4 regions of the Streptomyces sp. NPDC057950 genome follow, and region 1 is predicted to be linked to each of the others. Evidence: riboswitches for the same ligand, from Rfam matches in the RefSeq annotation. Region 1 holds a riboswitch; each other region holds the start of a gene.
The links. Region 1 has a riboswitch for thiamine pyrophosphate ahead of thiO (glycine oxidase ThiO). Riboswitches for the same ligand answer to the same signal wherever they lie in the genome.

Region 1 (7,017 bases):
GGCGGGACGGTCCGCGCGCCACGGGCCGCACGCCACAGGTCGCGCGCCACGGGCCGGGCCGGCTCCGCGCGGTCAGGCCTGCCGCAGCCGCTTCGCGAACTCGGCGGCCGCCGCCGCGGGGTCGTCCGCCTCGGTGATCGCGCGGACCACGACGACACGGCGGGCGCCCGCCTCCAGCACCTCGTCGAGGTTGCCCAGGTCGATGCCGCCGATGGCGAACCAGGGGCGGTCGGTGTCGAGCGCGGCGGTGTGGCGGACCAGGTCGAGGCCCGGTGCGTGGCGGCCCGGCTTGGTGGGAGTGGGCCAGCAGGGGCCGGTGCAGAAGTAGTCCACGCCGTCCTGGACGGCGGCGGCCGCGGCCTCAGCCGCCGCGTGCGTGGAACGGCCGATCAGGACTTCGTCGCCGAGGATGGCGCGGGCCGCGGGGACCGGGAGGTCGCCCTGGCCCAGATGGAGGACGGCGGCGCCGGCCGCGTGGGCGACGTCCGCCCGGTCGTTGACCGCGAGGAGCTTGCCGTGGCGGGCGCAGGCGTCCGCGAAGACCCGCAGGTGTTCCAGCTCCTCGGCGGCCTCCATGCCCTTCTCGCGCAGTTGCACGATGTCGACGCCACTCGCCAGGACGGCGTCCAGGAACTCGGCGAGGTCGCCCTGGCGCGTGCGCGCGTCCGTGCAGAGGTAGACGCGGGCGTCGGCGAGGCGGGCGGCGTTCTCGGGCATGCGTGGATCCCCCGTGGTGCGGCGGTGCGTACGGGCCACGGCGGCCGGGGTGGCCCGGGGCCGGCCGTGGTCCGTACGCCGGACGTGTTGTCGGATCAGACGGCGAGCGCCTGGGCGCGACGCTTCACCTCCGTGCCGCGATTCTCGCTCAGCGCCTGCGCGGGGGTGCCGGGCAGGGTCGAGTCGGGGGTGAAGAGCCACTCGAGCATCTCTTCGTCGGTGAAGCCGTCGTCCCGCAGGAGCGTCAGGGTGCCGGTGAGGCCCTTGACGACCTTGTCCTCGTCGATGAAAGCGGCGGGGACGTGCAGCGCGCGGTTCTCACCACGGCGTACGGCGATCAGCTGGCCTTCCTTGACCAGCTGCCGGACGCGGGTCACCTCGACGCCGAACTGTTCGGCGATGTCGGGGAGGGTGAGCCAGGCGGGGACGAGAGCATCGATCTTTGCGTCAATCTCGGTCACGGGACAAGCCTGCCATCCCGGACTGACACTCGGTACCCGAGCGCCGCCCGTCCCGCGTCAGAAGCGCGTGAATCTCGTGGAATTCCACCGAATTCCGGCACGGTGGCGCGGGCGCGGGCCACGCGGCGAGCGGATCCGGCGGGTTCACTCGCCCGGCCGCCCGGCCGCCCGGTTGTCTGGCCGCCCGGCCGCCCGGCCGCCCGGTTGCCCGGTTGCCCGGTTGCCTGGCCGCAGGGCCGCAGGGCCGCAGGGCCGCCCTCGGGCGAGCGGCTCGGCGGGATTCGTCGGCCCCGGTCGCCCGGCCGCCCCCCCGGCGAGGGAGCCCACCGGGCCGGGCAGGCCCGGCCCCTCGCGTCGCCGCCCGAACGGGGGCCTGGGTGCCCGCCTAGGCCGTGGCGTCCTTCAGCGGACGTGAAGGATCCGACAGGATCTCCGGGTCCAGCGGCATGCCCGCCTCGATCAGACGGCGGCCCTGGGCCAGATCGCGGGGGCGCCCCACCGCCAGGAGCGCGACGAGGCGGGAGTCGCGCAGCCAGCAGACCGTCCAGGCGGCGCCCGAGGAGCCGCCGCGCCAGACGGTCGTGTCGGCGGGCGCGTGGTGGCCGACGTACTGGACGAAACGGCCGAACTGCTCGGACCAGAAGTACGGAACCGGGTCGTACGCCACCGGGGCCTCGCCGATGATGTTCGCCGCCACCGTGCGCGGTCCCTGCAGGGCGTTGTCCCAGTGGTGGACGAGGAGGCGCTCCTCGTACCGGCCCGAGGGGAAGGACGCGCAGTCGCCGACCGCGTAGACGTCCGGCAGGGAGGTGCGCAGGTGACTGTCGGCGACGACCTCGCGGTGGGCTCCGAGCTCGATGCCGGAGTCGGCCAGCCAGGCGGTGGCGGGCCGGGCGCCGATGCCGACGACCACGGCGCCCGCGGGCACCCGGGACCCGTCGTCGAGCACCACGGCACCGGGCTCGACGCGCTCCACGCGCGCGTGGGTGCGCAGCGAGGCCCCGCTGTCCGCGTACCAGGCGGCCATCGGCGCGGCCACCTCGGCGGGCAGTGCCCCGGCCAGTGGCCGGTCGGCGGCCTCGACGACCGTCACCGCGCACCCGGCCTCGCGCGCCGCCGTGGCGAACTCCGCTCCGATCCAGCCCGCCCCGACCACCACGATGTCGTGCTGCCGGGCCAGCACGGGGCGCAGCCGTTCGGCGTCGTCCAGGGTGCGCAGGAGATGGACGCCGGGCATGCCCTCCGCGCCGGGGAGCTGGATCGGTTCCGCGCCGGTGGCCAGCACCAGGAGGTCGTAGGGCACCGGTCCCGCGGCGGTGTCCAGCTCGTGGTCCCCGGGGCGCAGGCCCAGCGCTTCGCAGCCGAGTCTCAGTTCGATGCCCAGTGCCTCGAAGTCGATGTCGAAGGCGGAGTGCTCGGCCTTTCCGAGCAGCACCGCCTTGGACAACGGCGGCCGGTCGTACGGCTGGTGCGGCTCGGCGCCGATCAGTGTCACACCGCCGGTGAATCCCTGTTCGCGCAGGGCGACCGCGGTCTGCACGCCGGCCATGCCCGCGCCCGCGATGACGACCCGGCGTGCCGTAGGCCCTTGCTTCTGCCCCTGCGTCTGCTCGCTCACCTGATCACCATAGACACCTGACAATCCGTCAGTCAGCGGACGTGCTCAGTGACCTGCTCCACAATGCGGCCCGGTGTCGGCGGGTCCGTCCGGCGCGCGCGGTCCGTGCGGGTTGGTCGGGGTCGTCGATCCGCTCGATCCGGACCGCCACGTTCGTCCCGCCGCCCGTCCACGACCCCCCCTCCCCGCTCTCCGCCGGCCGCGGCCGGACGGGGCCGTCGCGCGCATGGGCCATGGGCGGAGGCTCCCTTACTGAGGCACGCGGCGGCGAGCTAGGGTGGTCGACGTAGAGCACTCGCGGGAGCCCGGACGCACCGGGCTGAGAGGGAGGCTGGCGGCCTCCGACCGTACGAACCTGATCCGGGTCATGCCGGCGAAGGGAGGGGCTGGACGCCCATGTCGCGTACACCGGCGGAGAGGTCCGTCACGTCCGACGTCCTGGTGGTGGGCGGCGGGATCATCGGCCTGGTCACGGCCTGGCGGGCCGCCCAGCGCGGGTTCACCACGACGGTCGTGGACCCGGAACCCGGCGGCGGGGCCGCGCAGGTCGCCGCCGGAATGCTCGCCGCCGTCACCGAGCTCCACTACGGCGAGCAGACCCTGCTGGGCCTGAACCTCGCCTCCGCGCGCCGCTATCCGGACTTCGTCGCCGAGCTCACCGAGGCGACGGGCCAGGATCTCGGCTACCGCCGGTGCGGCACGCTGGCCGTCGCCCTGGACTCCGACGACCGCGCCCACCTGCGGGAACTGCACGCCCTGCAGAACCGTTCGGGGCTCGCGTCGGAGTGGCTCAGCGGCCGTGAGTGCCGTCGGCTGGAACCGATGCTCGCGCCCGGTGTCCGTGGCGGTCTGCGCGTCGACGGCGACCACCAGATCGACCCGCGCCGCCTGGCGAAGGCCCTGGTCACAGCGTGCGAGCGAGCCGGGGTGGTGTTCCACCGGACCTGGGCTCAGCGGCTGACGGTGGTCCGGGAGCGGGCCACCGGGATCGTCACCACGGGCGGCGACGTGCTGGCGGCGACGCAGGTGGTACTGGCCGCGGGCAGCCTCAGCGCGAGGCTCGAGGGCGTGCCCGACGACGTGAGGCCGCCCGTGCGCCCGGTGAAGGGGCAGGTGCTGCGGCTGACCGTGCCGAAGCGGTACGCGCCCTTCCTGAGCCGCACCGTGCGGGCCGTGGTCCGTGGCAGCCAGGTCTATCTGGTGCCGCGCGAGAGCGGCGAACTCGTCGTCGGTGCGACCAGCGAGGAGCTGGGCTGGGACACCACGGTGACCGCGGGCGGCGTGTACGAGCTGCTGCGCGACGCCCATGAGCTGGTGCCCGGGATCACCGAACTGCCGCTCACCGAGACCCGGGCCGGACTGCGCCCCGGCTCGCCCGACAACGCTCCGCTGCTCGGCCCGACCGGGCTCGACGGACTGCTGCTGGCCACCGGCCACCACCGCAACGGCGTCCTGCTCACCCCCGTCACCGGGGACGTCATGGCGCACGTCCTCGCCTCGGGGGAGCTCCCCGAGGAAGCGCGCCCCTTCACTCCCCACCGGTTCAGCCCGACACGCACGGAGCAGCCCGTATGAACATCCTCGTCAACGGCGAGCGCCGGCTCGTCGCCGCGGGCACCGCCCTCGACACGCTCGTCGCCACCCTCACGGCGGCGCCCTCCGGCGTCGCCGCCGCGCTCAACGAGACCGTCGTCCCGCGCACCCAGTGGTCCGCCACGTCCCTGCGCGAGGGAGACCGTGTCGAGGTCCTCACCGCTGTCCAAGGAGGCTGACCCATGGCCGACGATCCGTTCGTCCTCGGAGGTACGTCCTACTCGTCCCGGCTGATCATGGGTACGGGAGGCGCGCCCAGCCTCGACGTGCTGGAACGGTCGCTCGTGGCGTCCGGGACGGAGCTGACGACCGTCGCGATGCGCCGGGTGGATCCCGCGGCGCACGGCTCCGTCCTGTCCGTGCTCGGCCGGCTCGGCATCCGGGTGCTGCCGAACACCGCGGGGTGCTTCACTGCGGGCGAGGCGGTGCTGACCGCGCGGCTTGCCCGGGAGGCGCTCGGCACCGACCTGGTGAAACTGGAGGTCATCGCCGACGAGCGCACCCTGCTGCCCGACCCGATCGAGCTGCTCGACGCCGCGGAGACGCTGGTCGACGACGGGTTCACGGTGCTGCCCTACACGAACGACGACCCCGTGCTCGCGCGCAAGCTGGAGGACGTCGGGTGCGCGGCGGTCATGCCGCTGGGCTCGCCCATCGGGTCCGGCCTGGGGATCCGCAACCCGCACAACTTCGAGCTGATCGTGGAGCACGCGCGCGTGCCGGTGATCCTGGACGCGGGGGCGGGTACGGCGTCGGACGCGGCGCTGGCGATGGAGCTGGGGTGCGCCGGTGTGATGCTCGCCTCGGCCGTCACCCGTGCGCAGGAACCGGTGCTGATGGCCGAGGGCATGCGGCGCGCCGTGGAGGCGGGACGTCTGGCGCGGCGTGCGGGGCGGATTCCCCGGCGGCACTTCGCCTCGGCGTCCTCGCCCGCGGAGGGCCTGGCGCGGCTGGATCCCGAGAGGCCGGCCTTCTAGTTCTAGGGCGTGCCGCGAGTGTCCCGTCTGCCTCAGGGCTCCCTGGGTGCCACTACGGGGCGGTCGCCGGCCCGCCGTCACCCCGGGCCGTCCCGTCACGGGCTCCTCCCGGTGGCCGCGGGGCGGCGGTTTCCGGCCAGTGGGAGCGGGCGGGGTTCCGGGCGCCGAGGGCCGGCGCCGGCGGAGCGGCCCGCGTCACCCGTTCGGCGCGATGTGCGTCACAGGTCGGCTGCAGTCCCGCCCCGGTACGGGCCACGACAGGAGGGTCGACGGCGACGGCTCGTAGACTCGCCTGCGTGGATACGACCCTTCAGGACCCGCTTGTCGGGCAGCTGCTCGACGGCCGCTACCGCGTCGACGCCCGGATCGCGGTCGGCGGGATGGCCACGGTCTACAGGGCCCTGGACACCCGCCTGGACCGCGTGCTCGCGCTCAAGGTGATGCACCCGACGCTGGCCGCCGACGTCTCGTTCGTCGAACGGTTCATACGGGAGGCCAAGTCGGTGGCCCGGCTCGCGCACCCCAATGTGGTCCAGGTCTTCGACCAGGGGGCGGACGGGTCGTACGTCTATCTGGCCATGGAGTACGTCGCGGGGTGCACCCTGCGCGACGTGCTGCGCGAGCGAGGGGCGCTCCAGCCGCGGGCCGCGCTGGACGTCCTGGAGCCGGTGCTCGCCGCGCTCGGCGCCGCGCACCGCGCCGGGTTCGTGCATCGCGACATGAAGCCGGAGAACGTCCTCATAGGGGACGACGGCCGGGTCAAGGTGGCGGACTTCGGCCTCGTAAGGGCCGTGGACACCGTCACGCAGACGACGGGGTCCGTGCTCGGCACGGTGTCGTATCTCGCTCCCGAACAGATCGAGCACGGCACGGCGGACACCCGCGTCGACGTGTACGCCTGCGGAGTCGTCCTCTACGAGATGCTCACCGGCGGCAAGCCGCACTCCGGTGACTCCCCCGCCCAGGTGATCTACCAGCACCTGCACGCGGACGTGCCGCCGCCGTCGGCCGCCGTGCCGGGCATGCCCCTCGCGCTCGACCAGCTGGTCGCCGCGGCCACCGCCCGCGATCCCGGCCTGCGCCCGCACGACGCGGTGACGCTGCTCGGCCAGGTGCTGGAGGCGCGGGCCGGGCTGACCGCCGAGCAGCTCGACGCCGTGCCGCCGCAGGCCGTCACCGCGGGCCACGACAACGCCGAGGACCGTACGAGCGTGATCCCGCGCTCCCTGTCCGTGCCCCGCCTGCTGCCGGTGAACGAGGCCGAAGGGCCCGACGGGCTCAACCGGACCAGCCGGTTCGAGCAGACCAGTGTGCTCGCCTCCGAGCCGCCCGCCCCCGCACGGCGGCGCGGCTCTCGCTCCCGGCGCGGAACGATCCTGATCGTCACCGCGATCCTGCTGGCGCTCGGTCTCGGCGCGGGCGTCTGGTACATCAATTCCGGCCAGTTCACCAAGGTCCCGCTGCTGCTGGCGAAGACCGAGACGCAGGCCAGGTCACGGATCGAGGCGGCCGGGCTCGACGTCGGGCAGGTCGAGCACGCGTACAGCGACACCGTGAAGCGCGGCACCGTGATCAGCAGTGATCCGCACCCCGGCGCGCGGATCCGTGACCACGACTCCGTGTCGCTGACCGTCTCCGACGGCCCGAAGAC
Region 2 (7,017 bases), on a different contig from region 1:
CGCCGGAGCCGGCGCCATCGCGGTCATCGCGGTGCTCGCTCCCGTTCTCGCCGGAACAGCCGCGGTGATCTTCCTGCTCGTCGGCTATCTGCTGAAGGTACTCGATCCCGAACAGACGTTCGCTCAGACTCTCCTGACCACCGGGTGGGTCTTCGGCGCGGTCACGGCGGCCGCGATATTGGTCGCCGCGGTCGGGCTGCTGCTGACCGCACTGCGCAACGGCTCGTCCTCACTCCAGGCGGGAGCGCACGGCGAGCTCGACGAGGAGGTGGACCGGGCCAGGGAAGCCTGGCGGGATGCCCTGCTGGAGCGCGGCATCATGCCGTTCCTCCGGCACGCCCTCGCCGATCCCGGCGCGGCTTCACTCGACCGTCCGTCACCGACGCCCACCACCGGCCGCATGCCGCATCTCGGCTACAACCGGCCGGGGTTCAGCAGCCCCGACGACGGGCCCGCGGCGGGCCCCCGGCCGAGCTTCTCCAGCCCGGACTTCACGAGCCCTGACTTCGGGGGGCCCGAGCACCAGCCGGAGTGACCCCGGCGGACGACACCGGGGGTGGCATGAGGAACCGGGCCCGCGCCGCCGAAGCGCGGGCCCCGATCGGTGCCCGGCATGCCCGCGTACGGGCCACCGGCGCGGTGGGCGGGATCAGAGGATGCCCTGTCGCCGGGCCGCCGTGATCCAGGAGGGAAACTCGGAGAGCAGCCGGTCGTACAACTCCGCGTCCGGAAGGCCGCCGATGTCGTCCACGGCGAAGAAGCCGACATTGTCGACGCGGCGGCCCGGCAGGGTGTCGAACCGCTCCAGCACCCCGTAGTCGGACCGGCCCAGGCCCACGAACTGCCAGAAGATCGGCTCGTCCACCGCTTCCCGCAGTTCCCGCTCGATCTCGTTGTTGCGATAGACGCCACCGTCGGAGAAGAACAGCACCAGGGTGGGATCGGCGGCCGGATGCTCCCTGACATACGTACGCACTTCGGCGATCGCCTTCTGCTCCTCGTTCTGGATGCCGACCGTCCGCATGTCCACCTGCCCGGCCAGCAGCCCCTTCCGCGGCTTCCTGCTCCGTCGGAAGAGGCTCAGCTCACCGACCCGGACGTGGAGCTTGAGCCACTCGGGCAACTCGCCGAGGGTCAGATCCGGCAGCCGGGCCGCGTGGGAGGCGAACGTCCACGCCTGCATCGCGCCGTCGTCGTCCACCTGCGCGGCCACGGCGGCCATCCGCTCCACCACGTCGGCCACGACGCCCTTCGCGTAGAGGAAGGACATGGACCCGGACGCGTCCAGGATCAGCACCACACGTGCCGTGACACCCTCCGCTCCGTGCTTCCGCAGGCTGACCGCCACCTGTTCCTTGCGCAGGGAGAGCCGCTTGCGCATGTCCACGGGCAGCCGCTCCTCCCCCTTGCTCGGACGCGCCGCGGAGGCCGGGGGCGCCGGTGATGCCGAAGGTGCCGGGGGAGTCCGGGATGCCGGGGGAGCCGGAGGGGCCGGAGGGGCCGGAGGGGACGGAGGGGCAGGCACGGCGGCGGGCGGCGCCACCGGCGCCGAGGCGGGGAGGCCGGGCTCCTCGTCCACGCTGATGCCGAAGTCGGTGGCCAGACCCGCGAGCCCGGACGCGTACCCCTGTCCGATCGCCCGGAACTTCCACTGTCCGCCGCGCCGGTACAACTCGCCGCCGATGAACGCCGTCTCCGTCGTCGCCTCCATCTCGAAGCGCGCGAACTCCCGCCGCGTCCCGGCGTCGAGCAGCCGCAGGGTCAGCCCGGACAGCTGACCGAAGGTGCCGCCGTCGGCCGAGGCGCCCAGCACGACCCGCTCGATCTGCGGTTCCAGCGAGCGCAGGTCCACCTCGACCGTGTCGGTCGTGACACCGGCGTCCCGCCGCTTCCCCAGGTGGCGTACGGCACCGGAGGCGTGCCGGGGCTGGTTGTAGAAGACGAAGTCCCCGTCGTCCCGGACCCGACCGTCCGCACCGAGCAGCAGGGCCGAGGCGTCCGCGTCCGGCGCGCCGGGACCCCCCGTCCAGCCGAGCACGGCCCGTACGGCCCCGACGGCCACCGGAAGGTTGGCGCCCTTGCTCATGGGTGTCGATGTCATGGGCTCAGTCTGCCGACGGAACCCGGCCGTCCGCAGGGGGAGGTCCCGAGACATACCGGCCCGGCGGACGGTGCCGTCCTCCGCGGTCTTGGGGGAAGTGGTGCCCAGGGTGCGCCGGACCCTGGGCACCACTTCCCCGGAGCGTCGGTGCGTCAGTCCGCCAACGGCAGGTACACCCGGTTCCCGCCCGCCGCGAACTCCTTCGACTTCCGGAGCATCCCCTCGGCGATCTCCTCGGGCGAAGCCCCCTCGGCCGCGGAACCACCGAACTGCTCCGCGATGCTCTGGCTGATCTTCATGCTGCAGAACTTCGGGCCGCACATGGAGCAGAAATGCGCTGTCTTGGCGGGCTCGGCCGGCAGTGTCTCGTCGTGGAACTCACGTGCCGTGTCGGGGTCGAGGGCCAGGTTGAACTGGTCCTCCCAGCGGAATTCGAAGCGGGCGTCGGACAGCGCGCCGTCCCATTCCTGCGCGCCCGGGTGTCCCTTGGCGAGGTCCGCCGCGTGGGCGGCGATCTTGTAGGTGATGACGCCGGTTTTGACGTCGTCACGGTCGGGCAGGCCCAGGTGCTCCTTGGGCGTGACGTAGCAGAGCATGGCCGTGCCCCACCAGGCGATCATCGCGGCACCGATGCCGGAGGTGATGTGGTCGTACGCCGGCGCGACGTCCGTGGTCAGCGGGCCGAGCGTATAGAACGGAGCTTCATCGCAGATCTCCTGCTGAAGGTCGATGTTCTCCTTGATCTTGTGCATCGGGACATGTCCCGGGCCCTCGATCATCGTCTGTACGTGGAAACGCTTCGCGATCGTGTTGAGTTCCCCGAGCGTCCTCAACTCGGCGAACTGGGCGGCGTCGTTGGCGTCCGCGATCGAACCGGGCCGTAGCCCGTCGCCGAGCGAGTACGTGACGTCGTAGGCGGCGAGGATCTCGCAGAGCTCCTCGAAGTTCTCGTAGAGGAACGACTCCTTGTGGTGGGCCAGGCACCAGGCCGCCATGATCGAGCCGCCGCGCGAGACGATGCCGGTCTTGCGGTTGGCGGTGAGCGGTACGTACGGCAGCCGCACGCCCGCGTGGACCGTCATGTAGTCCACGCCCTGCTCGGCCTGTTCGATGACCGTGTCCTTGTAGATCTCCCAGGTCAGCTCCTCGGCGCGGCCGTCGACCTTCTCCAGCGCCTGGTAGAGGGGCACCGTGCCGATGGGAACGGGGGAGTTGCGCAGGACCCATTCCCGCGTGGTGTGGATGTTCCGGCCGGTGGACAGGTCCATGACCGTGTCGGCGCCCCAGCGGGTCGCCCAGGTCATCTTCTCGACCTCTTCCTCGATCGAGGAGGTCACCGCGGAGTTGCCGATGTTGGCGTTGACCTTCACCAGGAACCGCTTGCCGATGATCATCGGCTCGATCTCCGGGTGGTTGACGTTCGCGGGCAGCACCGCGCGGCCGGCGGCGATCTCCTCGCGGACGACCTCGGGGTCGACGTGCTCGCGGACCGCCACGAACTCCATCTCGGGGGTGATCTCGCCGCGGCGGGCGTACCCGAGCTGGGTGACCGCCTCTCCGGGGCGGCCCCGACGCGGCTGACGCGGCCGGCCCGGGAAGACCGCGTCGAGGTTGCGGAGGCCCCCGCGCGGCGACGTGTGCTTGATCCCGTCGTCCTCGGGGCGGACCGGACGGCCCGCGTACTCCTCGGTGTCACCCCTCGCGACGATCCAGTGCTCGCGCAACGGAGCGAGTCCCCTGCGTACGTCCGTGTCGACGGTCGGATCGGTGTACGGGCCGGAGGTGTCGTACAGCGTGACGGACTGACCGTTGGTGAGGTGCACCTGACGGACCGGCACCCGCAGGTCGGGGCGCGAACCCCCGACGTATGCCTTGTGCCACCCGATGGACTGCCCGGCCCCCGTGGGCTCTTCGCCCGGGGACACGGCCGACGGCTCGTCCGTCTGGCTGGAGGCAGGCGTGCGTACGTCCTTGTTGGTCATGAGACCTACTCCCTACGCCGGCATTACCCGGTAACAGGTTCAGCGGTCGACGCAGCGGTTTCCGTCCGCCGATGTTTCATGTGAAACATCGCTGAGACGGAGGTCAGCGCCCTCTCAGCCCGGTGCTCCGAGCTCCCGCGTGTGCAAAGGTGCTTCCACGCTAGCGTCATGTCTGGCGCGGTGAACAGAGGGCCCTCGCCGTTCTTGCGATGATCGGTCGGTGACCACGATGCAGCAACCCCCGTTCCCGCCGTCCGAGCCGCGGCGCGGCTCCGGTCCCGGCGACGGCCACGGGCAGGGGCAGGGGCACGGGCATGGACAGGGCTCCGGAAACGGCCGCGGGCACGCCCACGGGCCGGAGGGTGGCAATGGGCACGGACCCGGCCGCGGACACGGACCGGGCGGCGGCAACGGGTCGGGGGAGGGGCGCGGGCCGGACACCCATCTCGGGCCGGGGCACTCGCACAGCCACAGTCATGGCCCCGCCGCGCCCGTCTCCAAGCATCTGCGCAAGGTCATCGCGGCGGTGCTGATTCCCTTCGCCGCGGCGGTCGTCGTGGGTCTCGTGGTGCTCTGGCCCGGCGGCGCCCCGTCACACGAACGCACGGGTGTCGGCTTCGACCGGCAGAGCCAGCAGGCCACGGTCACCCAGGTCGTCCAGGTGGACTGCAAGTCGGTGAACGCCTCGGGGGACACCCCGACCGGCGACACCTCCACCGCCGAGGGTTCCTCCGCCCAGCGGCAGGCGACGGGCGAGTGCAAGAAGGCGACGGTCCGGGTGGACACCGGCAAGGACAAGGGGCGCACGTTCACGGAGATCGTCCAGCCCGACCAGTCACGGCAGTTGCACCAGGGCGAGAAGGTCGTGGTCGCGTACGAGCCCTCGGCGCCCAAGGATCTGCAGTACTCGGTCACCGACGTGAACCGGAAGTTCCCGATGGCGCTCCTCGCCGGGATCTTCGCACTGGCCGTCGTGGTGGTCGGCCGGATGCGTGGGCTCATGGCGCTGATCGCGTTGGCCGTCAGTTTCCTCATCCTGACGTTCTTCATCCTGCCCGCCATCCTGGAGGGGGCGAATCCGCTGGTCGTGGCGGTGGTCGGGGCGAGCGCCATCATGCTGATCGCGCTCTACATGTGCCACGGCCTGTCGGCCCGTACCTCGGTGGCCGTGCTCGGCACACTCCTCTCGCTGATCCTGATCGGTGTGCTCGGCTCGGTGTTCATCGGCTGGGCCGCCCTGACCGGCAACACCGACGACAACACCGGTCTGATCCACGGCCTGTATCCCTCCATCGACATGAGTGGTCTGCTGCTCGCGGGCGTGATCATCGGTTCGCTCGGTGTGCTCGACGATGTGACGGTGACGCAGACCTCGGCGGTCTGGGAGCTGCACGAGGCCAATCCCACCATGGGCTGGCGCGGCCTGTACCGCGCGGGTATCCGGATCGGCCGCGATCACATCGCGTCGGTCGTCAACACGCTCGTCCTGGCGTACGCGGGAGCCGCGCTGCCGCTGCTGTTGCTCTTCTCGATCGCGCAGAGCAGCGTCGGCGCGGTCGCCAACAGCGAACTGGTCGCCGAGGAGATCGTGCGGACCCTGGTCGGTTCGATCGGCCTGGTCGCCTCGGTCCCGGTCACCACCGCGCTGGCGGCCCTGGTGGTCTCCGCGGACCGCACCGGGACTCCGGGCGTCCCCACGACGGCCACAGGGCCCGTGGCGCCCGTACAGGAGCCCGTGGGGGCCCGGGGACCGGTCCGGGGCGGCAAGGGCCGTCGTCGCAAGCACTGAAGCCACCGCACGCCCGCCCCGGGCGTGCAGAAGCGTTCCTCCACGGAGTGAGGAAGCGTTCCTCCGCGAAGGTGCGGGAACGTTCAGCCCGCGCTCTGCTCCTCCGCGAGGATGCGGTCCAGCGCCTCGTCGAGATGGGTGTCGAAATCCGCGAGGGAACGCTCCTGCCCCAGCGGTACGAGCTTGTCGGTGCGGTCGAGGAAGGCCACCAACGGCGCCGCGCCGGACCGGAACAGAGCGTGGTCGCCGCCCACCTGAAGCCGGATCAGCACCTCCCCGAACGCGTCCGGATCGGCGGGCGCGATGTGCACATCGCCGTCGCCGCACGGCCGGCCCACGCCGTCGATCAGCAACTCCCGCCCGAAGGCCCAGGTCACGGGCGCGTCTCCGGGCAAGTGGAAGGTCAGCCGCACGGCGTACGGATCACAGGTCTCGTAGCGCAGCTCCACCGGGATGCGGAAGGACAGCTCCTCCGACACGAGGAAGCTCATCATGACCTCTGCCTGTACCGACTCGCGCATCGCCTACCCCGTCGTTTGCCGTCGACTGGCCAGGAATCGTCCCCCTGACACTGCTGGAATCTTGCTCAACGTACACAAGAGATCACAAGGAGTGAGTTTTCAGATGCTGATAGAGATCGCGAGTGTCCCCAGTAGTCTTCCGATCTCACCTTGCAATTGTCGTGCCGCCGGTAGCAGTCGATCGGCCTGGTGGACAGGGAGAGAAATGGCCATTGTCGCGGCGGTCGCACCCGCGGTGATGGGCAGTGCGGCACACACCGTGCCCAGCGCGTACTCCTGGCGCTCGGTGACGGGATCCATCCGTCCCGTCCGCTCCAGACGCCGCAGCAGGCCGGCGTTGTCGCGCACCGTGTACGGAGTGAGCGACTGCACCGGATAGCGGTCGAGGTGATCCCGGCGGGCCCTCTCGTCGAGCTGCGACAGCAGACACTTGCCGATCGCGTGGGCGTGCCCGGTCTCCCTGAAGTCGGCCCACTCCTCCACCGCCGGGTTCCCGGGGGTGTCCGCGACGCACATGACCTCGATCTCACCGTCGCGGTAGACCGCGTAGTACACGGGCGCACCGATCGCGTCGCGCCACCGGGCGAGCGCGTCGCTCAATGTGCTGCGACGTTTCTGCTGGGC
Region 3 (7,017 bases), on a different contig from region 1:
CTTCGGGACCCTGCGCCGTGGCCACACCGGCGACGCCTGCGTCATCAGCGAGCCGACCGGCGGCACACTGGTCACCGCGAACGCCGGTGCCCTGACCTTCCGGATCACCGTGCCCGGCCGGTCCACCCACGCGAGCACCCGTGACGCCGGGGTGAGCGCCATCGACGCCTACGCCCCCATCGCCGCCGCCCTGGCCCGGCTGGAGGCCGCCCGCAGCGAGACACCCGATCCGCTGATGGCCGAGTACCCCTTCCCGTACAGCGTCTCCGTCGGAATGCTCCAGGCCGGGGACTGGGCCAGCAGCGTGCCGGGGCTGCTCGTCGCCGACGGCCGGCTCGGGCTGCAACTCGGCGAGGACCCGGCCGCGGCACGCGCCGCGTTCGAACGCTGTGTGGCGGAGGCGTGCGCGGCCGATCCGTGGCTGCGCGGGCATCCCGCGGTCGTCTCCTGGCCCGGCGGCCAGTTCGCCAGCGGGCGGCTCCCGGCCGGCCATCCCCTGCGCGAGACGGTCGGCACCGCGCACGCCGACGTCACGGGCGCGCCCCCGGCCCGGGAACGCGGTGCCCCCTACGGGAGCGACCTGCGGCTCTACGCCGGGGCGGGCATAGCGACACTCCAGTACGGTCCCGGGGACGTACGCCTGGCCCACGGCCCCGACGAGCACGTGTCCCTCGCTGAGACGGTCGCCGTCGCCCAGGCGCTGGTCCTGGCGACACTGCGCACCGTGGGAACCCGGTAAGGGCCACGCTGCGTACCGTGGGAACCCGGTGGGACCGGCGCCTGGAGGACGACGGGCCCGGTGGGTCCACGGGCCCCCGGACGTTCAGCGCCCCGCGCGCGTCCGCCAGCCGTGGTCGACCGGTCCGAGCCCGGAACCGAGCGGGAAGCCCGCCGCGATCGCGCCCGTGACGTACTCCTTGGCCCGTCCCACCGCCTCCGGCACCGTCCGCCTGCGCGCCAGTTCCACCGCGATGGCCGAGGCCAGGGTGCAGCCGGTGCCGTGGGTGTGCCGGTTGTCGTGGCGCGGGGCCCGCAACCAGAGCCGTTCGGCCCCGTCGGTCAGCAGGTCGGCGGCCTCGCCGGGCAGATGGCCGCCCTTCACCAGGACCCAGCGGGGACCGTGGGACAACAGCCGTTCCGCGGCCAGGCACATGTCCCGCTCCCCCGTCACCTCGATCCCCGTGAGCTCGGCGGTCTCGTCGAGATTCGGCGTCGCCACCGTCGCGAGCGGCAGCAGCGCGGCCCGTACGGCGTCCAGCGCGTCGTCGGCCAGCAGCCGGTCACCGTGCTTGGAGACACTCACCGGATCCACCACCACGGGCGCGGCGACGTCCGACAGCAGCTCGGCGACGGTCTCGACGAGCAGTGCGGAGCCGAGCATGCCGGTCTTCACCGCCTGCACCCCGATGTCGTCCACGACGCTGCGGTACTGCGCGCGCACCGCCTCGGCCGGAAGCTCCCAGACTCCCTGCACACCGAGGGAGTTCTGCGCGGTGACCGCGGTCAGCACGCTCATCCCGTGCGCCCCGAGCGCCAGCATGGTCTTGAGGTCGGCCTGGATGCCGGCGCCGCCGCCCGAGTCCGATCCGGCGACGGTCAGGACGCGGGGCGGGGCGGCGGGGGTGTTCGAGGACATGGCGGGTTCGCTCCGTACGAGAGGCGAGACGGTGAGGCGTGGCGGTGAGGCGTGGCGGGTGAGGCGAGACGGGTGAGGCGTGGCGGGTGACGAGTGCGAGGTGCGGGACGACGCGGCCCGTGACCGGCGGCGGCCGTGGTCAGCGGCGCAGCCGTAGCGGCGCGTACACCACGAGGGCCGCGAGGAACGCCACCCCGTAGGCGAGATCCGCACCGTGCAGGGCCCGCGCCACCGGACCGACGTACAGGCTGGTGCTCATGAACGGCACCGCCGCGGCGAAGGCACCGACGAACGCCACCAGCGCGGGCCACCACGGCCGCGGACGGGCGCTCTCGGCGGACAGATCGACCGGCGCGCCGGCTCGCGCCCTGGCCCGGACGAGCCAGTCGACGACGACGATCGCGACGAACCCGGGGATCCAGTAGCCGACGAGCAGCAGCACGTTCTGGAACCGGGTCGTGGTGTCGGCGGCGTGCATCCACAGCACGAGCGGGAAGCCGAGTACGGCCGCCAGCGCGGCGGCGGCCGGGCGCGGCAGGCGTACGCCCATGGTCTGCAGGGCGAGTGAGCCGCTGTAGTCGTTCATGGCGTTGCTGCTCAGGGCGGCCAGGGCCACGGCGAGCAGCCCGAAGGCACCGAGGACACCGCCGCCCAGCAGGGTGTCGACGCCGCGGGCGGTCTGGTCGGTGAAGACGGAGGCGCCCCACAGACCGAGCGCCTGGACGGCCACGAAGGACACGCTGACACCGGCGAGCGTGCACCAGAACATCCGCGGCCGGGACGCCGTACGCGGCAGATAGCGGCTGAAGTCGCTGGCGTAGGGGGCCCAGGACAGCGCCAGACTGAGGGCGATGGTGCAGGTCAGGACGAAGGCCCCGGCCCGGTCTGCGCCGTGCGCGGAGGCGGTGGCGGCGGGGTGGTCGCCGTTCAGGAGCTTCACCGTCAGCGCGGCGAAGGCGGCCGCGAGGGCGAACGTCATCACGGTCTGGAGCCGGTGGATCACCTCGTACCCGAGGACGCCGAGCGCTCCCTGCGCGCCCATCATGACCAGCACACCCAGCCAGAACGGCCAGCCGCACAACTGCGCCAGCGCGTCCCCGCCGAACAGGCCGATCAGCGCGTCCCAGGCGATCGACGACAGCCACTGCAGCGCACCCGGCACCAGCACGGCCCGTCCGAACGCGAGCCGGGCGAGCGGCAGCTGTCCGGCGCCGGTCTGGCTGCCCCAGGTGCCGAGGTACGCCGTCGGCACCGCGCCCAGCAGGGTGCCCAGCACGACGGCGGTCAGCGCGGTGGCGAAGTCGAGGCCGAGCGCGATGCCGACCGTACCGGTGAAGACGCCGGTCATCGTCAGGTTGGGGGCGAACCACACGGTGAAGAGGCGGCCGGGGCCGCCGTAGCGGTGGTCCTCCGGCACCGGGGCGATGCCGCGCGCCTCGACGCGCAGATCGCCGGGGGCCTCGGGCATCCGCCCGTCGAAGACGCCCTGCGGGCCCCCGACGGCCACTTCACCACGGGCATACGGCAACGACATGAGACATCCCTCCGCCAGTCCTAACTGGTTCAGGTTCGACGGGTGTGATCTCAGCCCACGTGCGGGGCACCCCGTGTCCGGTTCGGCGTCAGGATAGCCCGGCCCGCGCGCACGGCCCAGGCAGGGGGCGCGGTACGTCCGGGCAAGGGGCGCGGTACGTCCCGGGCAAGGGGCGCGGGGACCCGCGCGACCGGGGGCGAGAAGTCCGTGCGTCGGCGTTGTCGCGGGACAGCTCTCAGGGGCCGACGCGCGGCTCCCAGCCCTCGTACGCCGCTGTCAGCAGGCCCAGCACGCCGTGCGCGGTGACCTGGCGGGGGTTCGGGTACGCCTGACCGGCGGCCTGCGCCGCGGCCTCCGCCAAGTCGGCCTCCTCCAGGCCGAGTTCGGCGAGGGTGCTGGGCGCTCCCAGACCCCTGGCGAGCTCCCGCAGGGCGCGCGGGACGTCGTCCGTGCCGAGCGCCCTGGACAGCGTGGCGATCGCCCGGGGCGCGGCGGACGCGTTGTAGGCGAGGACGTAGGGCAGGACCACCGTGTGCGTCTCGGCGTGCGGCAGGCCGAAGGTGCCGCCGAGGACATGGCACAGCTTGTGGTGCAGGCCCATGGTGGTGGCACCGAGGCAGGCGCCGCACAGCCACGCGCCGTACAGGGCGCGGCTGCGCGCGGCGAGGTCGCCGGGTGCGGCGGCCACGGCCGGCAGGGCCCCCGTCATCGCCCGGACCCCCTCCTCGGCCATGAGCGAGACGAGGGGCGAGGCGTCGGGCGCGTACAGGGCTTCGACTGCGTGCGCGAGGGCGTTGACACCGCTGGTCACCGAGAGGGGAACGGGGAGACCGAGGGTGAGTTCGGGATCGTAGACGACGCTTCGGGGCTGGACGGCGAGGTCGCGTCCGGTGCGTTTGGCGCCGTCCTCGGTCAGACCCCACACCGGAGTCATCTCGGAGCCGGAGTAGGTGGACGGCACGGCGATCAGCGGCAGCCCGGTGCGCAACGCGATCGCCTTGCCGAGGCCGATCGCCGAGCCTCCGCCGACCGCCACGCAGCCGTCGGCCCGTATCTCGCGGGCCACCTCGACGGCGCGGGCGGCGACCTCGGCGGGTACGTGCATCCGGGCCTCGGCGTGCAGCCCCGCGCACTGGCCGCCCAGCGCGTCGGCGACCGCGCGGGCGGTGACCTCGCCCCGGCTGCCACAGACCACCAGCACCCGGTGCAGACCGAGCCGGGCGACCTCGCCGGGGGTCGCGGACACGGCGGCGCCGGGCCGGAAGACGACCCGGCCCGGCCGGGTCTCGTACGCGAAGTCGAGCGGGGTGTCCATGGCGCTCATGCCTGCTCCCGTACGAGGTCGAAGCGGGCGAGCCGGAGAGGGGCCGAGAGGCCGAACTCCCCTGGCAGGGAAGGATCGTCGGTCTCGGCGACCTCCTGGACCAGGCCCTGCCCGACGGCGAACACGGCGTCGACGACGTCGGCCGTGGAGTCGGCCGTGGAGTCGGCCGTGGACTCGTTCATGAAGGCGGTCGGGAGGTCTGTCGTGAAGTCGGTCGGTTCGACGGTCATGCCACTCTCCTGGTCCGGCGCACGATCCTGCCAGGCGTGTCCGAGGATGCGCCCCCGCGCCCCCGGCGGCAACTCCTGGTGTTCCGTCGCACGGCCATCGGCCATCGATCATCGGTCATCGGGACCGGTCGCCGTCGGCGCTCGCGTCCAGGAAGTGGAAGCCTGGTTCCGGATAGCGCGTGTGGGCCCGGTGCGGGGCGGACGAGGTGTAGGCGCCCGCGAGGGAGAACACCACACGGTCACCGGCCCGCAGGCCCTGGGCCCGGACGTCGCGGATCAGGACGTCCTTCGGCGTGCTCAGCTGGCCGGTGAGGGTGGCACGCTCCCTCCGCACCACGGGACGCGGCCAGGAATACGGCCATGGCTCCACTTCGAGGACGGACCAGGGCTGGTCGTGGCGCCCGGTCACAGGGGTGCGCAGGTGGACGGCGCCGCCACGGATGACGGCGAAGTCCTCGCTGGAGCCGTGCTCGACGTCCAGCACCTCGCTCGCGTACCAGCCGCAGTACGCGGTCAGCGCGCGACCGGGCTCGATCCGCAGCGTCAGCCCCGGGTGGGCCGCGACGAGCCGGGCGAGGCCCTCGCCGTACGCGTGCCAGTCGAAGCGGCGTTCGGGGCGGTCGTAGTCCACCGCCATACCGCCCCCGATGTCCACCTCGGTGAGCCGAAGGCCGTTGCGGGCGGCCAGTTCCAGGGTCCAGGCGACGACGGACCCGGCCAGCGCCAGGTGTTCCTCGGCGTGCACGCCGTTGGCCAAGTGGGCGTGGACACCTCGTAGTTCGAGGTTCGGATAGCTGCCGTCGGTGAGCAGGCCGACGATCGTGTCGGCCCGGGAGGGATCGAGTCCGGAGGCGGTGGCGGACCCGCCGCCGTCCGCCGTGAGAAGACCGTCGGGCACCGGGAGGTCGAACCGCGGCAGCACCGCCACCCGGCGGTCCGGAGCGTGCCGCTGGGCCAGCCCCGCCAGCATGTACAGCTCGTACTCGCTCTCGACCTGGAAGCGTGTCACGCCCCGCTCCAGCGCGTCCGCCAGCTCCGTCGGGGTCTTCTCCGTACCGCCGAAGACCCGCGGACGGTCCACGGCGGCCTCGGCCACGTGGGCCAGTTCGGTGCCGGAGGACACCTTGTAACCGTCGACGTACGGGCCGAGCTCGGCCAGGATCTCCGGTTCCCCGTTGGCCTGGACCGCGTAGTACAGCTCGACGCGATCGGGCAGGGCGGCTCTGACGGACGTGGCGTGGGCGCGTAGAGCCGCCAAGTCGTATACGTAGGCGGGTAGTTCCGTGGGCGACAGGGAGAGGATGCGGTCGCGCACCGCGCGCGGGGGTGTGATCATTGGGGCACTCCGGGTCGTATGGCGCAAGGTGTCGTCGGCACGCGACGGGGGTGGCGAACGGCCGGCCGACATCGCCGACCGGCCGGCGCGCGACACGGGGAGCGGGGCCACGCCGGAAACGCGGAGCCGAGCAGCGGGCCCCACGCGGAGCAGAGCCGCAGGCGCCACGGGCAGCAGAGCCGCGGGCGCCACGGGGAACAGAGCCGCGCGCTCCGCGGGAAGCAGGTCCGCGGGCGCCAAGGCGTAGCCGGTATCTCTCCCGGGACACGGGTGCGACGCGCGTGCCGGGTCCGCAGTCCGTACCGGGTCCGTCGGCGGGGGCGGAGTGTCCGGGAGGGGCCGACCGAGCGTCCGGTCCAGCGGAAGGAGCGGGGACCAGGAGAGCACCGCCGCCGCCCTCCGGCGGGCCGACGCCCTCGCTCGCAGGGCTCGCGCCCTGTGGCATCCCACCATCATTCTGATCCGCGACTCCAAACCCGTGGCCCGGATACGATCTCTACCCGGTCAGAGATCCTCAGCCACCTTGAGCCGCTCACGGGCGCGAACCGTCCCGGGAGTGCCGCACCGGCACACACACCACCACCCACGACACCCTCCCATGCCGCGGTTCCACGGGCGCGCAGTCGGTGGTGTTCCGGCGGGGCGCATTCACCAGCACGGGGTGAGGAGGTCTCGGGTGCCGGGCACCGGACGCAGGGTGCCGGACGCAGGGTGCCGGGCGCCGGACGCAGGGCGCCGGACGCAGGGCGCCGGGCGCCGGGCGCCGACGCGGGCGCGGACACCGGCCGGGTTCGAGACGTCGGAGCCGCGCGAGCGGCCGGCGAACGCGCCGCTGAAGCGGAGGCGCCCGAGGGGCACTAGATGTCCGCCGGGGCGCAGCACTTGGGAGCCCTCGCAGCGCACGGCGGCGCAGTCGCGGAGCGTGGCGCGCGCACGGCGGACGTAGCGGCGGCTCGG
Region 4 (7,017 bases), on a different contig from region 1:
GCATCATCCGCGTGGTCTTCCCGGAGCTGACCCAGGAACGCCGCAAGGAGTTCATCAAGGTCGCCAAGACCAAGGGTGAGGACGCCAAGATCTCGATCCGCTCCGTGCGCCGCAAGGCGAAGGAGACCATCGACAAGCTGATCAAGGATGGCGAGGTCGGCGAGGACGAGGGCCGCCGTGCGGAGAAGGAGCTCGACGACACCACCGCGAAGTACGTCGCGCAGGTGGACGAGCTCCTGAAGCACAAGGAAGCGGAGCTGCTCGAGGTCTGATGAACGACTCTTCCTGGGGGGCACCGCCGCAAGCCGGGTACTGGGGGCCCTCCGACCAGGGGTCTGCCCAGGGGGCAGGCCCGGCGGGTCCCGCGTACGATGCGCATGACGCGCAGCACACTCGCCCCATGCCCATCGTGCCCGAGGGACCCGCTCACGGCGGAGACCAGGATGACGACCGGGGGGCCGCTCGGCTGAGCGGCCCCCCGGTTCGCGACGACAGACCGGCGGCGGGGTCCTACGGGAACCCGTCGCAGAAGCCGCAGGAGCCCATGCCCAGCGCCGCCCAGCAGCCCGCCCCCGCACCGAAGAAGAGTGCAGGTCGCGACCTCGGTGCTGCGATAGGGGTGGGCGTCGGGCTCGGTGCGGTGATCATCGCGTCGTTGTTCGTCGTCAAGGCCGTCTTCGTCGGTGTGGTCGCCGTCGCCGTGGTGGTGGGGCTGTGGGAGCTCACCTCGCGGCTCGAGGAACGCAAGGGCATCAAAGCGCCGCTCGTGCCACTGGCGGTCGGCGGTGCGGCCATGGTCGTCGCCGGCTATGTACGAGGTGCCGAGGGCGCGTGGGTGGCGATGGCACTCACGGCGCTGGCGGTACTGGTCTGGCGGATGACGGAACCGCCCGAGGGGTACCTCAAGGACGTCACGGCCGGCGTCTTCGCCGCCTTCTACGTGCCGTTCCTGGCGACCTTCGTGGCGATGATGCTGACCGCGGACGACGGTCCGCGCCGCGTTCTGACGTTCCTGCTCCTGACGGTCGTCAGCGACACCGGCGCGTACGCGATCGGCTGGCGCTTCGGCAAGCACAAGCTCGCGCCCCGCATCAGCCCCGGCAAGACCCGCGAGGGCCTGGTCGGAGCCGTCGTCTTCGCCATGGTCGGGGGCGCGCTGTGTCTGCAGTTCCTGATCGAGGACGGCACGTGGTGGCAGGGCCTGATCATCGGCCTCGCGGTCGCGGCCACCGCCACACTCGGTGACCTCGGCGAGTCCATGATCAAGCGGGACCTGGGCATCAAGGACATGGGCACACTGCTGCCGGGTCACGGCGGCATCATGGACCGCCTGGACTCGCTCCTGCCGACGGCACCCGTGGTCTGGCTCCTGTTGGTGATCTTCGTAGGGTCCGGCTGACCCGCGGACTTTCCGGTGAGGGGTCCGTCGTCCACAGGGCGACGGGCCCCTCACCGCATTGAGCGGCGCGATCCCGGATCCCGGGCCGAGGCCGCGTCCTCGGGGGCCGATGGACTCTCCACGGACCCGTCCGACGCGCGCGATTCCCGCGCGTCCGCCTTCGCCCACGGGCAGGTGACCGACCGAAGTCGACGGGCTGCACCCGTAGGTGACCACCCCCACCCCGCTCCGGCCCGGGACGGTCGTGTTGATCTGCGACACTGGAAGGGTTATGCCGAAGCCCGGAGAACTCACATTCGTCGCCCCCCGCGCAGCCAAGAAGCCGCCGCGGCACCTTGCCGACCTCACGCCCGCCGAGCGTAAAGAGGCGGTCGCCGCGATCGGGGAGAAGCCGTTTCGCGCCAAGCAGCTCTCGCAGCACTACTTCGCCCGGTTCGCGCACGACCCCGCGGAGTGGACGGACATCCCGGCCGCCGCGCGCGGCAAGCTCCAGGAAGCGCTGCTTCCCGAGCTGATGACCGTCGTGCGGCATCTGTCGACCGACCAGGAGACCACGCGCAAGACCCTGTGGCGGCTCTTCGACGGCACGCTCGTCGAGTCCGTGCTGATGCGCTACCCGGACCGGGTGACCATGTGCATCAGCTCCCAGGCGGGATGCGGGATGAACTGCCCGTTCTGCGCCACCGGCCAGGCCGGACTCGACCGGAACCTGTCGACCGGCGAGATCGTGCACCAGATCGTGGACGGCATGCGGGCGCTGCGGGACGGCGAGATCCCCGGAGGCCCGGCGCGGCTGAGCAACATCGTCTTCATGGGCATGGGCGAGCCGCTCGCCAACTACAAGCGGGTGGTAGGCGCCATCCGCGCACTCACCGACCCCGAGCCGGACGGCCTCGGGCTCTCCCAGCGCGGCATCACCGTGTCGACGGTGGGACTGGTCCCGGCCATCCACCGGTTCTCCGACGAGGGCTTCAAGTGCCGCCTCGCCATCTCCCTGCACGCGCCGGACGACGAGTTGCGCGACACCCTCGTCCCCGTGAACACGCGGTGGAAGGTGCGGGAGGTGCTCGACGCGGGCTGGGAGTACGCGGCCAAGTCGGGGCGCCGGCTCTCCATCGAGTACGCCCTCATCCGGGACATCAACGACCAGGCGTGGCGCGGTGACCGGCTCGGGCGGCTGCTCAGGGGCAAGCCCGTGCACGTCAACCTCATCCCGCTCAACCCGACCCCGGGCTCGAAGTGGACCGCCTCGCGACCCGAGGACGAGAAGGCGTTCGTCGAGGCCATCGCGGCCCACGGCGTGCCGGTCACCGTCCGGGACACCCGGGGCCAGGAGATCGACGGGGCGTGCGGCCAGCTCGCGGCGACCGAGCGGTAGTCTGACCCGGCACGTACATTTCCATATTCCGACATCTTCATATTCCGACAGGGGAGCGCCACAGCGCTGAGAGTGCGGCAGCCGGAGCACCGGTGGGCCGCAGACCCTCTGAACCTCGCCCAGGTCATTCTGGGTAGGAAGTTCGGGCATCACTCAAGCTGTTGCGCCCTGCCCGGGAACCGCCGAGTTCCCGGGCAGGGCCGCGTCTCTTCCTGGTCACCCCAGGAGGAATTCAGTGAGCACCAAGAAGAGGACGACCGCGGCCGTGGTCGTCGCACTGGGCCTCGTCACGCTGTCCGCGTGCGGCTCGTCCGGCTCCGGCGACAAGGCCGCCGGCCCCGGGACCGTGACCCTCGTCAGCCACGACTCCTTCGCCTACTCCAAGAGCGTGCTGCACGCCTTCGAGCAGGAGTCGGGCTACAAGGTCAGGATCCTCAAGGACGGAGACGCCGGCCAGGCCGTCAACAAGGCCATCCTGACCAAGGACAACCCGCAGGGGGACGTCTTCTTCGGCGTCGACAACACCCTGCTCTCCCGCGCGCTCGACAACGGGCTGTTCCAGCCGTACGAGCCCAAGGGCTCCGACCAGATCGTCCAGCGCTACCGGGTCGACGAGGGCAAGCACCGGGTCACGCCCATCGACTCCGGCGACATCTGCGTCAACTACGACAAGGCCTACTTCAGCAAGCATCACCTGGCGCCGCCCACCTCCTTCGACGACCTGATCAAGCCCGCGTACAAGAACCTCCTCGTCACCGAGAACGCGTCCACGTCCTCGCCCGGCCTCGGATTCCTGCTCGGGACCGCCGCGAAGTACGGGGACGCCGGGTGGCAGGACTACTGGAAGAAGCTCAAGGCCAACGGCGTGAAGGTGGTCGACGGCTGGGAGCAGGCCTACAACGACGAGTTCTCGGGGTCCGCGGGCGGCAAGAAGGCCAAGGCCGACCGGCCGCTGGTCGTCTCGTACGCCTCCTCCCCGCCCGCCGAGGTGATCTACGCCGACCCGAAGCCGAAGACCGCGCCGACCGGGGTCGCCGACGGCACCTGCTTCCGCCAGGTCGAGTACGCGGGGCTGCTGAGCAACGCGAAGAACACGAAGGGCGGCAAGGCGCTCCTCGACTTCCTGATCAGCTTCAGGTTCCAGGAGGACATGCCGCTGAACATGTTCGTGTACCCGGTCCGTGAGACCGCCAAGGTGCCCGAGGTGTTCGTGAAGTTCGGTCCGCAGGCCGAGCACCCCGAGACCCTGGCCCCGGCCGAGATCGCCAAGAACCGTGACCAGTGGGTCAAGTCGTGGACCTCGCTCGTACTGAAGTAGCCGAGGCGGCGCCCAGAAGGCGCGGGAGCGCGACGCGGCTGTGGCTCATGGCCCTGCCGGTCGTGTTCTTCGGCGTCTTCTTCGCCTACCCCGTCGCGGCGATCGTGGCCCGCGGTCTCGAGGCCGACGGGGTCTGGCGGCTCGGACGGATCGGTGAGGTGGTCGGCCGGTCCGACATCCGGCACGTGCTGTGGTTCACCACCTGGCAGGCGCTCGCCTCGACAGCGCTGACCCTGCTGATCGCGCTCCCCGGCGCCTACGTCTTCGCGCGCTTCGACTTCCGGGGCAAGCAGGTTCTGCGCGCGGTGGTGACCGTCCCGTTCGTGCTGCCCACCGTCGTCGTCGGTACGGCGTTCCTGGCGCTGATCGGCCGCGGCGGACTGCTGGACGGCCTGTGGGGTGTTCGGCTCGACACCACCGTCTGGGCGATCCTGCTCGCGCACGTCTTCTTCAACTACGCGGTGGTCGTCCGCACGGTCGGCGGGCTCTGGTCGCAGCTCGACCCGCGACAGGAGGAGGCCGCGCGCGTGCTCGGCGCCTCCCGGTTCGCGGCCTGGCGCACGGTGACGCTCCCGGCCCTGAGCCCCGCCGTCGCCGCCGCGGCGCTCATGGTCTTCCTCTTCACCTTCACCTCGTTCGGGGTGGTCCAGATCCTCGGCGGGCCGACCTTCTCCACCCTTGAGGTCGAGATCTACCGGCAGACCTCGGAGATCTTCGACCTCGCGACGGCGGCGGTGCTGACGATCATCCAGTTCGTGGCCGTCGGCGCGATCCTCGCCGTCCACGCGGGGACCGTACGCCGCCGGGAGACCGCCCTGCGTCTGGTCGCCCCTGAGACGACCGCCCGCCGGCCGCGCGGGGCCGGGCAGTGGGCGCTGCTCACGGGAGTGCTCGCGAGCATCGCGGTCCTGCTCGTGCTGCCGCTCGGAGTGCTGGTCCAGCGGTCCCTGGACACCCCCGGGGGCTTCGGGTTCGGCTACTACAGGGCGCTGACCTCCGACGACGGCGGCATCTTCCTGGTGGCCCCGATCGAGGCGATCGGCAACTCGCTGGAGTACGCGCTCGCCGCCACCGCGATCGCCGTGGTCATCGGAGGTCTGGCAGCCGCCGCTCTCACCGGCCGCGCCGGTCGTCTCGTGCGGGGGTTCGACGCACTGCTGATGCTGCCGCTCGGGGTGTCCGCCGTGACCGTCGGTTTCGGGTTCCTGATCGCGCTGGACGAGCCGCCGCTCGATCTCAGGAGCAGCTGGATCCTGGTGCCGCTCGCGCAGGCGCTGGTGGGTGTCCCCTTCGTCGTACGGACGATGCTGCCCGTGCTGCGGGCCGTGGACGGACGGCTGCGGGAGGCGGCGTCGGTGCTCGGGGCCTCACCGTGGCGGGTGTGGCGGGAGGTCGACCTGCCGATGGTGCGCAGGGCGCTGCTGATCGCGGCGGGGTTCGCCTTCGCCGTGTCGCTCGGCGAGTTCGGGGCGACGGTCTTCATCGCGCGCCCCGACAACCCGACTCTGCCGGTCGCGGTAGCACGGCTTCTCGGGCGCGCCGGTGACCTCAACTACGGACAGGCGATGGCACTTTCGACGATCTTGATGGTGGTGTGCGCGGTGGCGCTGCTGCTGTTGGAGCGTATGCGGACCGACCGGACAGGGGAGTTGTGATGGCGAGGCTCGTCACGAAGGCGACGTCCGGGACGACGGATGCGGGTGCGGGTGCGGGTCCGGGTCCAGGAGCGGCGGCGCCGGAGGTCCTGCTCGGCGTCGAGGCGGCGACCGTGCGCTTCGGAGGCCGGCCCGTACTGGACGCCGTCGATCTGGAGGTCGCCCGGCACGAGATCGTGTGCGTGCTCGGACCGAGCGGCAGCGGCAAGTCCACGCTGCTGCGGGCGGTGGCCGGACTGCAGCCGCTCGACGCGGGACGTGTGCTCCTGACCGGCGACGACCAGGCGGGGGTGCCCGCGCACCGTCGGGGCGTCGGGCTGATGTTCCAGGACCACCAGCTCTTCCCGCAGCGCGACGTGGGCGGCAATGTCGCCTTCGGGCTCCGGATGCGCGGGGCGTCGAAAGAACAACAGGCGCTGCGGGTCGGCGAGTTGCTGGACCTCGTCGGGCTGCCCGGCGCAGCCTCACGGGCCGTCGCGGCCCTGTCCGGAGGCGAGCAGCAGCGGGTCGCGCTGGCCCGCGCCCTCGCCCCCAGCCCCCGGCTGCTGATGCTCGACGAACCGCTCGGCCAGCTCGACCGCTCGCTGCGCGAACGCCTGGTCGTCGAACTCCGCCGGGTCTTCGGACAGTTGGGCACGACCGTGCTCGCGGTCACGCACGACCAGGGTGAGGCATTCGCGCTGGCCGACCGGGTCGTGGTGATGCGCGAGGGGCGGATCGCCCAGTCGGGTACGCCACTTGAGGTCTGGCAGCATCCGGTGGACGAGTTCGTGGCACGTTTCCTCGGCTTCGACAACGTCGTCGACGCGAGGGTGACCGGCCGGGTGGCGGACACCCCGTGGGGGAAGCTTCCGGTGCCGGAGGGCGCGCCACAGGGTCCCGGCACGCTGCTCGTGCGGCCCGCGGGCGTACGGCTGGTCGCTCGCGCCGACGGGCTGCCCTGCACGGTGACCGCACGCACCTTCCGGGGCACCCACGTGGCCGTCCATCTCCAGCCGGAGGGTGCACCGGGGCTGGAGGCGGCCTGCGCGCTGCGGGAGGCGCCCGCGCCCGGCGAGGAGGTCGCGGTGGCGTTCGACGCGGCCGAGGTCGTCGTGCTCGGGGAGTCCTCGGCCGGGTAGGACCTCCGATGCCGGCCGCCTCCGGGCAGTGCCCCGCACAGACGTGTGGCCGGCCCCCTCCGGGAACAGACGTGTGGCCCGCCCCCTCCGGGAGGGGACGGGCCACACGGTCCTACAGGCGTGGTGCGGTTCAGCCGGTCTTCGAG

Region 2: linked by a shared signal. The riboswitch ahead of thiC (phosphomethylpyrimidine synthase ThiC) and the one ahead of thiO (glycine oxidase ThiO) in region 1 are both predicted to bind thiamine pyrophosphate.
Region 3: linked by a shared signal. The riboswitch ahead of ACFVTC_RS11565 (purine-cytosine permease family protein) and the one ahead of thiO (glycine oxidase ThiO) in region 1 are both predicted to bind thiamine pyrophosphate.
Region 4: linked by a shared signal. The riboswitch ahead of ACFVTC_RS32885 (thiamine ABC transporter substrate binding subunit) and the one ahead of thiO (glycine oxidase ThiO) in region 1 are both predicted to bind thiamine pyrophosphate.

The regions. Positions count from the first base shown of each region.
Region 1 is NZ_JBHVPP010000002.1:176,292-183,308, reverse strand. It holds gene thiE (thiamine phosphate synthase) at 73-717, opposite strand; gene ACFVTC_RS05030 (Rv2175c family DNA-binding protein) at 813-1,178, opposite strand; gene ACFVTC_RS05025 (NAD(P)/FAD-dependent oxidoreductase) at 1,564-2,796, opposite strand; TPP riboswitch at 3,084-3,195, shown strand; gene thiO (glycine oxidase ThiO) at 3,193-4,371, shown strand; gene thiS (sulfur carrier protein ThiS) at 4,368-4,568, shown strand; gene ACFVTC_RS05010 (thiazole synthase) at 4,572-5,366, shown strand; gene pknB (Stk1 family PASTA domain-containing Ser/Thr kinase) at 5,663-7,017, shown strand, end outside.
Region 2 is NZ_JBHVPP010000014.1:55,149-62,165, reverse strand. It holds gene ACFVTC_RS23205 (hypothetical protein) at 1-535, shown strand, start outside; gene ACFVTC_RS23200 (VWA domain-containing protein) at 650-2,101, opposite strand; gene thiC (phosphomethylpyrimidine synthase ThiC) at 2,254-4,083, opposite strand; TPP riboswitch at 4,076-4,232, opposite strand; gene ACFVTC_RS23190 (YibE/F family protein) at 4,304-5,872, shown strand; gene ACFVTC_RS23185 (SsgA family sporulation/cell division regulator) at 5,956-6,393, opposite strand; gene ACFVTC_RS23180 (IclR family transcriptional regulator) at 6,493-7,017, opposite strand, start outside.
Region 3 is NZ_JBHVPP010000005.1:190,925-197,941, forward strand. It holds gene ACFVTC_RS11555 (ArgE/DapE family deacylase) at 1-739, shown strand, start outside; gene thiD (bifunctional hydroxymethylpyrimidine kinase/phosphomethylpyrimidine kinase) at 824-1,636, opposite strand; gene ACFVTC_RS11565 (purine-cytosine permease family protein) at 1,776-3,170, opposite strand; TPP riboswitch at 3,160-3,254, opposite strand; gene ACFVTC_RS11570 (maleylacetate reductase) at 3,406-4,485, opposite strand; gene ACFVTC_RS11575 (hypothetical protein) at 4,491-4,724, opposite strand; gene ACFVTC_RS11580 (type III PLP-dependent enzyme) at 4,840-6,060, opposite strand.
Region 4 is NZ_JBHVPP010000023.1:96,177-103,193, forward strand. It holds gene frr (ribosome recycling factor) at 1-272, shown strand, start outside; gene ACFVTC_RS32875 (phosphatidate cytidylyltransferase) at 272-1,399, shown strand; gene rlmN (23S rRNA (adenine(2503)-C(2))-methyltransferase RlmN) at 1,671-2,777, shown strand; TPP riboswitch at 2,817-2,935, shown strand; gene ACFVTC_RS32885 (thiamine ABC transporter substrate binding subunit) at 3,013-4,095, shown strand; gene ACFVTC_RS32890 (ABC transporter permease) at 4,071-5,750, shown strand; gene ACFVTC_RS32895 (ABC transporter ATP-binding protein) at 5,750-6,871, shown strand; gene ACFVTC_RS32900 (LAETG motif-containing sortase-dependent surface protein) at 7,002-7,017, opposite strand, start outside.